4 regions of the Bacillus sp. Bwzl_19 genome follow, and region 2 is predicted to be linked to each of the others. Evidence: riboswitches for the same ligand, from Rfam matches in the RefSeq annotation. Region 2 holds a riboswitch; each other region holds the start of a gene.
What was found. Region 2 has a riboswitch for thiamine pyrophosphate ahead of thiC (phosphomethylpyrimidine synthase ThiC). Riboswitches for the same ligand answer to the same signal wherever they lie in the genome.
Positions count from the first base shown of each region.

Region 1: linked by a shared signal. The riboswitch ahead of ACW5MY_RS07355 (ECF transporter S component) and the one ahead of thiC (phosphomethylpyrimidine synthase ThiC) in region 2 are both predicted to bind thiamine pyrophosphate.
Region 3: linked by a shared signal. The riboswitch ahead of tenA (thiaminase II) and the one ahead of thiC (phosphomethylpyrimidine synthase ThiC) in region 2 are both predicted to bind thiamine pyrophosphate.
Region 4: linked by a shared signal. The riboswitch ahead of ACW5MY_RS08340 (acetylornithine deacetylase) and the one ahead of thiC (phosphomethylpyrimidine synthase ThiC) in region 2 are both predicted to bind thiamine pyrophosphate.

Region 1 is NZ_CM142729.1:1,380,148-1,383,358, forward strand. It holds gene ACW5MY_RS07350 (ABC transporter ATP-binding protein) at 1-936, opposite strand, end outside; gene ACW5MY_RS07355 (ECF transporter S component) at 923-1,522, opposite strand; TPP riboswitch at 1,704-1,817, opposite strand; gene ACW5MY_RS07360 (glycosyl hydrolase family 18 protein) at 1,978-3,211, shown strand, end outside.
Region 2 is NZ_CM142729.1:885,168-888,378, reverse strand. It holds gene thiC (phosphomethylpyrimidine synthase ThiC) at 1-1,520, opposite strand, end outside; TPP riboswitch at 1,640-1,750, opposite strand; gene ACW5MY_RS04670 (Type 1 glutamine amidotransferase-like domain-containing protein) at 1,800-2,498, opposite strand; gene ACW5MY_RS04665 (Na+/H+ antiporter NhaC family protein) at 2,579-3,211, opposite strand, start outside.
Region 3 is NZ_CM142729.1:1,155,235-1,158,445, forward strand. It holds gene ACW5MY_RS06045 (monovalent cation:proton antiporter family protein) at 1-1,690, shown strand, start outside; TPP riboswitch at 1,744-1,852, shown strand; gene tenA (thiaminase II) at 1,939-2,649, shown strand; gene tenI (thiazole tautomerase TenI) at 2,624-3,211, shown strand, end outside.
Region 4 is NZ_CM142729.1:1,572,828-1,576,038, reverse strand. It holds gene ACW5MY_RS08345 (YlmC/YmxH family sporulation protein) at 1-31, opposite strand, end outside; gene ACW5MY_RS08340 (acetylornithine deacetylase) at 92-1,372, opposite strand; TPP riboswitch at 1,445-1,550, opposite strand; gene ACW5MY_RS08335 (ABC transporter ATP-binding protein) at 1,556-2,353, opposite strand; gene sigG (RNA polymerase sporulation sigma factor SigG) at 2,481-3,211, opposite strand, start outside.

The sequences.
Region 1 (3,211 bases), 490 kb from region 2:
GCTCACATCCTGAAAAATGACATCCGTTCCTCTTTTGCATGACAGCCCGTGAACACTCAGTGCATCCTCTGCCGAAAGCGCGGCGGCCCGGGGGCAGGGAAGAGCCGGTACAGGTTTATGAAACAGGCTTTCTTTGCACAATGTAAAAGGAATGTTGACGTATTTCTGCAATGGGATTACCCGCGGAATCGGAATGCCGAGCCGCGTCAGCTCTTCAAGCTTTGTTTCAAAGACAGCGTCCGTCTCTCCTTCCATCACTATCTGACCGGTTTCGTCAAGGACAATCGTCCTGTCCATCCACGGAACCCAATGATCAAGCTGATGCTCGATTACGAGAAGGCCGAAGTTTCTTTTGGCTTGAAGTTCTTTGATCAGCCGCACAAATTCACGGACGGAATATGGATCAAGCTGTGCCGTCGGTTCGTCCAAAATAATGAGTTCCGGATCCATCGCAATGATACAGGCGAGCGCCACTTTTTGTTTTGAACCGCCTGACAGCGAGGCGATCGTTCGTGTTTTCAGATGAGTGATTTCTAATTTTTCCAAAACGTCATCAATGATGGTATCCATATCTTCTTTTGTATATTGCAAATTTTCCAGACCGAAGGCTATTTCATCTTCAACCGTCAGCATGCAAAACTGCTGATCGGGATCTTGAAACACTACGCCGATGGATGCAACGGCGGGTCCTGCCAAGTTTGAAAGCGGTGTTCCGTTTAAGGAAACGGTTCCCGTTTGAACCGCATCACAGGCTTCCGGGTACAGGCCGTTTAAACAAAGGGCGAGCGAGCTTTTGCCGCATCCGCTCGGTCCGAGCAATAAAGCCCGCTCTCCTTTGCGGAGCTGAAATGACACGTTTTGAAAAATCGGCTTCTCATCCTCATCATAAGAAAAGGTGAGACGGCGGGCTGATAGAAGGGGTTCAAATGCCTGCATCTTGGTTCACCTGTTTCTTTTTCTTCTTCAATTCTTTTCCGAGCGCCATGCCGTTCAGCACTCCCGTGTAAGCCAGCGCATCACTGATTGCTTTGCCGAGAAGGCCGGCAAGAAGCGCGCCTGAGACCAAACGGATGAGAAGCATGACGGTTAATAAACCCGGGTTCAAAACAGAGTATCCGGAAACGAACAAATCATAAATGAAGCTCGTTACAGAAGATCCCATACCGGATAAAAGAAGCACAGGCAGGGTATAAATCCGCCAGCGTGTCGCTAAAAAGACCGCTTCCGCCCCGATTCCCTGTGCGATGCCGATCAGAATCACCATCGGTCCTGACGGATTTCCGAGTAAGCATTCCACAAACGCGGCGATGATTTCAGAAACGAGCGCCGCACCCGGTTTTTGAATAATGTACGCGGCAATCACCGAGACGATAAACCAAATGCCGTAAATCGGTTCGTAGCTCATCCGGCCGAAAAACCCTGCCGCTATATTGCTTGCATGAGTTGATAATAAATAAATGACAGCGAATACAACACTGATGACGGACATGACGACAATTTCTCTCATTTTCCAATTTTTCATTCTGATCTCCTGCTTTCTTATCGGATAGTCCTATGTATGAAAGAGTTGATTTTGTTACAGGCGGTTCATATTCCGTTTCATAATGCGGTGTCCTCCCCCGTTTTTTAATGAAAAATAAAAAACTGCATATCCGAGGGAATATGCAGCAGCAGAACGAAAACGCATGGAAAAGAACCCGCGCTCCGGTCAATCTGCACTTCCCCACGCTGGTATTATCCAGATCGGGTTATAAGGGATCAAAACACGCTTGCCGCATGTTTTATCTCAGCCGATAACAGCACCCCTAGTGCGTTTCCTATACAGTTTTTTATGATGACATCATCATAGTTGATCATGTCTGATTTGTAAACAGCCTTTCTCGAAAAGAGAGTTTGGAATCGGAACGGATGATCATTCATAAAGATAAGAAGAGTGTATATCACGCCCTTTTGATCAAAAGGAAACGGAGGACATCTATGTTTGTTCATACAGTGCAGTCTGGCGACTCGCTATTTTCCATCAGCAGAAAGTACGGATATCCTGTTGACAGCATCAGAAGCGTCAACGGGCTTGAGGAAACGAATATCGTTCCGGGGCAGGCGCTTTTGATCCCTCTTAATGAATATACGGTTCAGCCGAATGATACGTATGCCGTTATCGCAAGTAAGGCCTATGTGTCGCAGATGCAGCTGATGCAGGAAAACCCGGATATTCAGCCGAACCGGCTGCGGCCGGGTATGAAAGTGAAGATTCCTGATATATCTAACTATCTGGCAGGAACCCTGCAATTTTATGTCATTCGGACACCTGAAGCGGACAGAGAGTTAATCAATGATTTTGCGCCCTATTCATCAGCGATTTCTTTGTTTGAATATCATTTTGGCCCGAACGGAGATATCATTAATGATTTAAACGACAGAACCGCGATAGAAACCACATGGCAAAACAGAGTGCGGCCGCTTGCCGTCATCACGAATCTGACAGAAGGAGGATTCAGCCCGGAATTAGCTCATCAAGTCCTGCAAAACCCGACGGCGAGAACGAACCTCGTCAACAATATCGTCTATTTGACTGTAAGAAAGGGATACGGCGGTGTAAATATTGATTTTGAACGGGTCAGAGAAGCCGACCGGGATCTTTTTACCGGATTTCTCCGGCAGTTAAAAACCAGGCTCTCGGAGCACCAGCTCGCGTTAACGATATCGGTTCCGGCGAAAACAAGTGAAGCAGTGCCGTGGCTGAGGGGATATGATTACGGCGGAATCGGAGCTGTCGTCGATTATATGTTTATTATGGCATACGATTGGCACCACGCCGGCAGTGAGCCGGGAGCCGTGGCGCCTTTGACAGAGGTCAGAGACACCATCAATTTTGCCATCAGCAGGGTACCGAGAAGAAAAGTGATTCTCGGTGTTCCGCTGTACGGGTATGATTGGGTGATTCCGTACCGCCCCGGAACAGTCGGATCCGCCATCTCCAATCAGCGCGCCATGGAAACATCCATGAAGCATCAATCAGTGATCCGTTATTCCCAGCAGGATCGTTCCCCTTATTTTCGGTATACTGATGAAAATGGGAGAACGCATGAAGTATGGTTTGAGGATGTGCGGAGCATGAGTGAAAAAATGGTTCTCGTGCGGCAGTACGGACTGCAGGCGATCGGTGCGTGGCAGTTAACGCTCGGCTTCAAACCGGGACCGTGGCTGCTGC
Region 2 (3,211 bases):
CACCGGAATTCAAACCGCGCCTTAGACAGAGCGTCATCACGGATCTGAGCACCCGGATGCCCTTTGGCAAGGTCTGCGGCATGTGCCGCAATTTTATACGTAATGACTCCCTCTCTTACATCATCACGATTCGGCAGTCCCAAATGCTCCTTCGGCGTGACATAACAAAGCATCGCCGTCCCGTACCAGCCGATCATCGCCGCGCCGATCGCAGAAGTTATGTGGTCATAACCCGGAGCAATATCAGTCGTTAATGGCCCGAGCGTGTAAAAAGGTGCCTCTTTACAAATTTCCAGCTGCTTGTCCATGTTTTCCTTAATTTTATGCAACGGCACATGGCCCGGTCCTTCAATCATCACTTGCACATCATGCGTCCATGCGATTTCCGTCAATTCTCCGAGAGTCTCCAATTCAGCAAATTGCGCTTCATCATTGGCATCCGCAATCGAACCGGGACGCAGCCCGTCACCAAGAGAAAAAGCAATATCATATGTCTTCATGATTTCACAGATTTCTTCAAAATGCGTGTACAGAAAGCTTTCCTGATGATGAGCAAGGCACCATTGCGCCATAATCGCCCCGCCGCGGGAGACGATCCCCGTCGTGCGTTTGGCCGTTAACGGGACGTAACGAAGCAATACGCCGGCATGGATGGTGAAATAATCCACGCCCTGCTCCGCCTGCTCAATCAGTGTGTCACGATAAATTTCCCACGTTAAATCCTCGGCAGCGCCATTTACTTTTTCAAGCGCCTGATAAATCGGCACCGTCCCCACAGGCACGGGGGAATTGCGGATGATCCATTCACGTGTCGTATGAATGTCTTTTCCCGTCGATAAGTCCATCATCGTATCGGCGCCCCAGCGAATCGCCCACGTCATTTTTTCGACTTCTTCTTCGATAGAAGATGTAACAGCCGAGTTGCCGATATTTGCATTGATTTTCACATGAAAATTCCGGCCGATAATCATCGGCTCGCTTTCCGGATGGTTGACGTTAGAAGGAATAATCGCCCGGCCGCTCGCCACCTCTTCCCTGACAAATTCGGGAGAAACATGCTCGCGTATTGCGATAAACTCCATTTCCGGCGTAATAATGCCCTTTCTCGCATAATGTAATTGTGTTATGTTTTTCCCTGCCTTGGCCCGCCGCGGCTTCCGCTGTAAACCGGGGTATTCGGCAGTATGATCTTCTTTTTTATAGCCGTTATCCTCAGGCTTCACAGTCCTTCCGGCATATTCCTCTGTATCGCCGCGCCCGGTTATCCACTCTGTGCGGAGCGGCCTCAGGCCTTCATGAATATGAATCTGTACATCCGGGTCTGTATACGGTCCGCTCGTATCATAAACACGGACCGGCGGATTCTCCTCTTCACCGAACGCCCCCGTTGTTGCACTGAGGCTGATTTCACGCATCGGCACTCGTATGTCAGGCGAAGAACCCTTAACATAAACCTTTTTACTGCCTGAAAAACTCGACATAATAGAAATGTTCGCTTGCTGTACTGATTGATTTTGCATACAAATCTCTCCTTTATCATTTGAATAACAGAACCAAGCTCAGCACCAGCACAAAAAACCGGGTTCTCTATAGAACCCGGTTTTGCAGTCAGAAAGAAACTATTATTGTTTCATCAACAATAATAAAACCTTTACTTCCCCACGCTGGTACGAACCAGATCAGGTCCAAAGGGTTAAGAAGCCGCCGCTTCTCTCTCAGCCCGCTCAGACGGGCACCCCCAGTAACTATGAATTTCGGTTTCATCGTAACATAAGTTGCATACAAAAAAAAGTATATTATTAAAATTCAGATAACGAAACGGTCTTAAGCTCTGTTTCCCTAACGCCTTCTTCGGTATCAAAAACCCGATACCCCTTTGCCGTTTTCCAGGAAGAGACAGCTTGGAACAGCTGACCGTCTTTATAATGCAGCGCAGCGCCGTCATCAGCGGCATAGCCCTCCCGGAGTTTCTTTTCTGAAATCAGACGGTGATACGCCGGTCTGCGCTCCGCCTCTCCGTTATAGTGAGGACAAAAGCTGCCCGGCAAAAACCCTAAAGCCCGCAGCTCTCTCAAATCTCCCGCTGAATCCGTCACACCTTCTTCAAACCAGCAAATCGCCCCGGCGCTGAGACCTGCCAAGATGATGCCGCTTTCCCAAGCCTCACGAAGAATAAGGTCAAGCCCCCACTCTTTCCATAAGACAAGCATATTACGGGTATTGCCGCCGCCGACATATATAATATCCTTCTTCATGAGAAAAGATCTGAGGTCAGAACGAGGCGGTTTAAACAGCGACAAGTGATCCGGCTCACACTCCAGCTTATGAAAGGCCTGATAAAACCTGGCGATATAATTCTCCGAATCTCCGCTTGCCGTCGGCAAAAAACAAACTCTCGGCTCTGATCTCACCGACTGCTCCAAAATATATTGATCCAGCACAAGATGATCCGGCTCCATGGAAAACCCCCCGCCGCCCAATGCAATAATCTGCTTCATCGTCCTCACCTCTTTTTTCTCAAGTATAACTTAAAAAGGCGTTATCCCATTCCGGATGCCGCCTTCAAATTATTTCTTTGTTATCTGAAAAATGAAAAGACACCGTATAAAACAACGGAGATCCCTGCAGCGATAAGCGCCGGAACAAGCTTCGAACGGGCATACTTCACAACATCGATCCCCAAAACCGTACAGGTTGTCACCGTATTATCACTGAGAGGGGAAGCAAACGCTCCAAATGTTCCGCTGGCAAAAACGGCCCCAATCGCTAATAATAAGCTGGTATGCGACTGAACCGCCAGCGTCACGCCGAGCGGCATTAAAAGCCCCCAAGTCCCCCAGGATGATCCGATAAAATAGGATATAACCGCTCCAAGTATGAAAAGAGATGGCGCAATAAACATATGTGGGATCCATGACGTTAAATGAGAAGTAACATATTTCGAAAAACCCAGATCCTCAGATACTGCTGTTACGGCCCAAATCAGCGATAACATAATTATAACGTTTACCAATTCGTTTCCGCCCTTAATAAAATGCGTCACAAGCTCGCTTGCGTGAAAACGCTGAAACATAAAAAGAGCAAATGCTGCAATAACCGCTGCCAATAAAGCGGTTAACATGACGCCAAGCATATCGCTTTTGATAAAAGCATTCAAAAACCCTTGTGCTTTTGAATGGCCGTCCCACCAGCTGAGAAACAGTGTTAACAG
Region 3 (3,211 bases), 270 kb from region 2:
TCAGGGAGACACGTGGCTGGAGACGCTGTCTGTCCTCGGCTTTATCTTTTTAATGTTCTTAAGCGGTTTGGAAATTGATTTTTCGTCATTTGAGAAAGGGAAGAAAAAACAATTCCTTCCGAACGGCAAGGAAGCGCCCAACACGTTTTCTGCCGCACTGATTATATTTTTCGGCATCTTTATTTTATCATTGCTGCTGTCCTACGGCTTTGTCTTAGCCGGTTTTATTCAAAACGCATTTTTAATGACGCTTATTATTTCGACGATATCACTCGGAGTGGTGGTTCCGACCTTAAAAGAAGAAAGGATCATGAACTCCAACATCGGCCAGATCATTCTGCTTGTCGCCGTTATTGCGGACTTGGTTACGATGATTCTGCTCGCTTTCTTCTCTTCTCTTTACGGAGAAGACAGCGGAAATATGTGGCTTCTTTTGATTCTCTTTGCCGCGGGAGTCGTGCTGTATTTCTTCGGCAGGATCTTTAAACACCGCTCATTTGTGCAGTCGATGTCTAAAGGCACCGTTCAGATCGGCACGAGAGCCATTTTCACACTGATTATCGTGCTTGTCGCTTTGTCAGAATCTCTCGGGGCGGAAAATATTCTCGGCGCGTTTTTAGCAGGCGTTTTGGTATCGCTTCTGTCTCCGAATAAAGAGATGGTGGAGCAGCTGGATTCATTCGGATACGGGTTTTTAATTCCGATCTTTTTCGTCATGGTCGGGGTGAAACTGGACATTTGGACGCTCTTCCAAGATCCGAAAATATTGACGATGATCCCGCTGCTTCTGATTGCGCTGTTTATCAGCAAAATGCTCCCGGTGATTTATTTAAAGAAATGGTATGACAAAAGAACCGTGTTTGCTTCGGGGTTTTTGCTGACATCCACGCTTTCGCTTGTCATCGCGGCGGCTACGATCGGAGAAAGGCTCCACATTATCAGCGCTAATATGTCCGGCGCGCTGACGTTGGTTGCGGTTATTGCCAGCATCATCACACCGATCGGATTTAAAAAATTATACAAACGGCAAAGTGCGCCGCAGGAGAAAAAGCGCATTACATTTATCGGCGCAAATCAAATGACGCTCCCGGTGACGCTGGAATTGCCTGATGAGGAATATGAAGTTCGGGTCGTTCATGTGGATCAGGAAAATGCCGGAGAAAAGCTTGCGGAATCCGTTTTTTCGGTTGAGACCATTTCTGATTATGAGCCCGGCACGCTTGAGTCCCACGATATTTTCAAAACGGATATCCTTGTAGTGGCGACGGGCAATGAAGACGTGAACGCTGAAATCGCCTTAATCGCGAAAGAGAAAGGGACTGAGCGTATCATTGCGAGCGTCGGCTCGGTTGAACATGAAACAAAACTGAAGGAAGAGGGCATCAGTATTTTTTCTATCCTTCTGTCTACAAAAACGCTGCTGCGCGCGTTAATCGAGGCGCCCGGCGTGATGAGCCTCCTGACGAACGAAGAGTCTTCGCTTTATCAGATCAATCTGGAAAACACGGCGTATAACGGCATCATTCTCCGGGAATTTCCGCTGATGGGCGATGTGATTTTCGTCCGGATTTTCAGAGGTGTGGACAGCATCGTTCCGCACGGAGACACGCGGCTGAAAACAGGAGACCGTCTCATCGTTACGGGCTCGCGTAACTACGTGTCGAAACTGAGAAACATTCTTGAAGCTTGACCAAATTGCAATTCGTGATAAGATAGAAGGCATAACAAGTAAATAATCAATCGTATGACCACTAGGGGTGTCCTTCATAAGGGCTGAGATAAAAGTGAGACTTTTAGACCCTCATAACTTGAACAGGTTCAGACCTGCGTAGGGAAGTGGAGCGGTATTTTTTTGGGTTCCTTTTATCCATATAAATTCCAAACCACTTTTCCGATGCGGGAAAGTGGTTTTTTTATTTTATCAGGGGGGAAGACATAATGACATTTTCTGAAGAGTGCAGACTGGCGGCAGCCGAATGGTGGGACGGAAGTTTTGTTCATCCGTTTGTAACGGGAATCGGTGACGGAAGCCTGCCGATCGACCGTTTCAGCTATTACGTGCTGCAGGATTCCTACTACTTGACACATTTTGCAAAAGTTCAGGCATTCGGAGCCGCATATGCCAAAGACTTGTTTACGACGGGCAGGATGGCAGGCCACGCTCAGGGTACATATGAAGCAGAAATGGCGCTGCACCGCGAGTTTACGGAGCTTTTAGGAATTACAGAAGAAGAACGTGCGGCCTTTAAACCGGCACCGACGGCTTATTCTTACACGTCTCATATGTACAGATCGGTGATGAGCGGCCAATTTGGAGAAATTTTAGCTGCGCTTCTGCCTTGCTATTGGCTTTATTATGAAGTCGGCGAACACTTAAAGGAATGCAAACCGGAACATCCGATTTATGAAAAATGGATCGGCACATACGGCGGAGACTGGTTCAGACAGCAAGTCGAAGAACAGATCAGCCGTTTTAACGAGATTGCTGAAAGCAGCACAGAGGAAATCCGCGCGAAAATGAAAGAGAATTTTGTGATTTCAAGCTATTATGAATATCAATTTTGGGGAATGGCTTATCAAAAAGAAGGCTGGTCCGGAAAGGGCGGAAAAGAGGTGGAGTCCTTTGGAGCTGCACGCGGTAACCGATAATCGCAAGCCCGTTGCCGAGCTGGCGGAGGATATTCTTTCGATTCAGCATGAAGTGAGCTTTATCCATATCCGTGAGCGGGACAAAACAGCGGGAGAGATCATGCAGCTTTTGGCACTTTTGAAAAAAGGCGGCGCCGATAAGGACAAATTGGTTATTAATGACCGGGCGGATGTCGCGCTTTTTGCCAATATACACCGTGTTCAGCTTCCGGCCCGCAGCTTTTCCGTCAAACAGGTGCGAAACAGATTTCCCCATCTTCATATCGGGCGTTCGGTTCATTCGCTGAAAGAAGCGGTCCAAGCTGAAAAAGAAGATGCGGATTATGTGGTGTTCGGCCATGTATTTGAAACCGAATGTAAACAAGGACTTGAAGCAAGAGGCATCAGCCTGCTCTCAGATATTAAAAGCACGCTTTCTATCCCCGTAATCGCAATCGGCGGAGTGACACTGCAGACAATCGGAAAGGCAAAGCAGGCGAAACCGGACGGAATTGCCGTCATGTCAGGCATTTTCTCAGCTGAAAATCCTGAGGAAGCGGCAAAACGGTATGCACGCGCAATA
Region 4 (3,211 bases), 690 kb from region 2:
CTTTTATTTGAAATTCAGATATGCTGATCATTCGTATCACGCCCTTCGCCCATTCTTTTTCCTATTATATGAACGGCCGGGCTGAACCTTGTCACATCGGGCAATCTTTTTTGCGGCTGCACCAGGTGAGGATAAAGCTCAGCATGACTTTCGTATAGTCTATAAGCTCATCAACGGACACTTCCTCGTTTACGGAGTGGGCGTTTTTTAAATCACCGGGCCCGTATATTACACTCGGAATCCCGGCATTATAAAGCCACCCTCCGTCAGTTACGGTTTGGGAAACATCAATGACCGGCTCCTGTTTTTTGACGGCTGAGTGTGAGGCCGCCAGGACAGAAACTGCCGGATGCTCCGGGTCGATTTCAAGCGCCGGGAACACCTCGCCTCTGTCTTCAATCATGGAAGAGCCGCCCCATTTGAACACCGGCCTGTTCTCCCTGAGCCACAGATCGCTGTCAGAGACACGATTTATATAGTCTTCGATTTCAGCGGCTGCTTGTTCGTGTGTTTCGTTCGGATAAAAGTGGACGGTAATCCATAATCTGCATTCATCGGCGACAAACGCTGCGTGCCTTCCCCCTTCAATGACGGCGGGGTTGATTGTATTGGTGCCGGGCGCAAAGCCGGGATAGCTTTTCGTTACCGCCCAGTGGCGCTCCAGCTCACCCAAGGCAGTGATGATTTTCGCCATTTTTTCGATTGCGCTCGCTCCGAATGCGCCACCGCCCGCATGAATCAGATTGCGCCTCATGCCGTCATGAAATGTTTTTTTGCTTTTCAATTCTATCCAGCCGGTGATTACACCGCCCTGCCCTTGAATATGCAGGCTGCTCGTATCGGCGACAACCGCAAAATCCGCGTAATAGCCGCGTTTGCAGCATTCCAGCGTCCCCGCCTCACCGACTTCTTCTCCGATCACAGACTGTACAATAAGGTCGCCCGCAAGCTTAATGCCCGCATCATGTATCAGCTGCAGAGCAAAAAGAACACACGCCAATCCCCCTTTCATATCAGCAGCGCCCCTTCCGATCAGCATGCCGTCTTTTACGAGCGGCTGAAACGGGTCAGTATCCCAGTCTTCACCCTGAACCTCGGCCACGTCAATGTGTCCGTTTAAAATCAGGCTTTGATGCCGGTTTGAATCCGTCCCTTTTAAAACGCCGACTACGTTCGGATCTTCCGGATACACATCCCACATATCGACCGAGCAGCCGGTTTCTTTTAAAAATCCGGCGACCCACTTCTGAGCTTCTGCCGTATTTCTTGCCGGCGGGGCCGGAGTCGGAAAGGCTATCAACCTTTCAGCAATATGTATTAAGTCGTCCCGCCGTTTTTCCGCCTGGTGCAGCAGCATGTCAAGCTGATTCATTGAAAATCTCTCCTTTGGCTGTATCAAAAAAACCGTTTCATCAAATGAAACGGGTAAAAAACGGATCTTCCTCCGCTTTTTTCACCGCTTCCCTCCGCCGGCATGATCCGGATCAGGTCCGTTAAGGGTTGAGACAAACGTCTCTCTCAGCTGCATGGCAGCACCCCCAGGGTGAACGTTATGTTATTTTACGGATGATGCCGCTTTTGCACGTGTTAAAAACGGGCGGCCGTTGTTCCATATGACATTGACAGGCATATCGAAAAACGCTGTAAGCCGCTCATCAGAAAGCATGTCTCTGATTTTCCCTGATGCGAACACCTCGCCTTGTTTTAAAAGCAGCGCCTGATCAAATACCGGCAGAATTTCTTCAGCATGATGGGTGACATAAAGGATGGACGGCGCATTTTCTTTTTCAGCGATAGACGTAATCGTGTCCAGCAGCTGCTCTCTTGCCATAAAATCCAGACCCGTCACGGGCTCGTCCAAAATCAGCAGTTCCGGATCAGCCATAAGCGCCCGCGCAATCAGCGCTCTTTGCCTTTCCCCCTGTGATAACGTCTCATACCTTCTGTCGGCGTAACTGATGGCGCCTAAATCCTTCAGAAGACCGATCGCTTTTTCCCTCACCTGTTCACTCGGGGTTTCGTACAGCCCGATTGAGGCGTACGCGCCGCTCAGGGCGATTTCAAAAGCGGAATCCGCGGCATATAATTTGTGCTGAAGTCCTGCTGAAACAAGGCCGATTTTCCTTCTGAGTCTGTCACCGAGCTCTGTTTTGCCGAAATGGTGGCCGAGCACCTGCATCTCTCCTGAAGTGGGGAAGTAATATGAGCATAACATATTCAGCAAAGCGGTTTTTCCGGCTCCGTTTAATCCGTACAGCACCCAATTTTCGTTTTTCTCAACGCGCCAGTTGATATCTTTCAAGATCCATTTGCCGTTTCTTTTTAATGATACATTGTCCAGATGTAAAATCATTGCGCTTTCCCCCGTTTATTTATTCAAATTTTCTTAAAACTTTTCATATTAGAATACATTACTTTTTTGCAGACGTAAACCGGCGCATGAAAAAAGCCTTTAACACAATGTTTAAAGGCTTTTTCCGTTATTGATGGATATTCTTATTCATTTGTTTAATGGCTGCCTTTTCAAGCCTTGAGACCTGAGCTTGGGATATGCCGATTTCTTCTGCGACTTCCATTTGGGTTTTCCCCTGGAAAAAGCGTTTTCGCAAAATCATTTTTTCCCGTTCGTTCAGTCGTCTCATGCCTTCTTTCAGAGCCAGCTCCTCAATCCATTGTGTATCCTTATTGCGCTCATCACTGATCTGGTCCATCACGTAGATCGGATCGCCGCCGTCATTATAAATCGGCTCAAACAGTGATACCGGATCTTGGATGGCGTCAAGGGCAAACACAATTTCTTCATGGGGCACTTCAAGAACTTTGGCGATTTCCTCTGCTGTCGGCTCCCTGCTTGTCTCACTGATTAACCGCTCTCTTACTTGAAGCGCTTTATATGCGATATCGCGAAGCGACCTCGAGACGCGGATCGGATTGTTATCCCGCAAATATCTGCGGATTTCTCCGATGATCATCGGTACAGCGTATGTTGAAAACTTAACATTATGGCTGAGGTCAAAATTATCAATGGATTTCATTAGTCCGATGCAGCCGACCTGAAATAAGTCATCAACATACTCTCCTCTGTTGTTAAACCTCTGAATGACGCTTAAGACAAGGCGCAGATTGCCGTTTACAAGCTTTTCCCTCGCTGAATCATCGCCCTCATCCTGCAATTGCTTAAACAGCTTTCTCATCTCTTCATTCTTGAGCA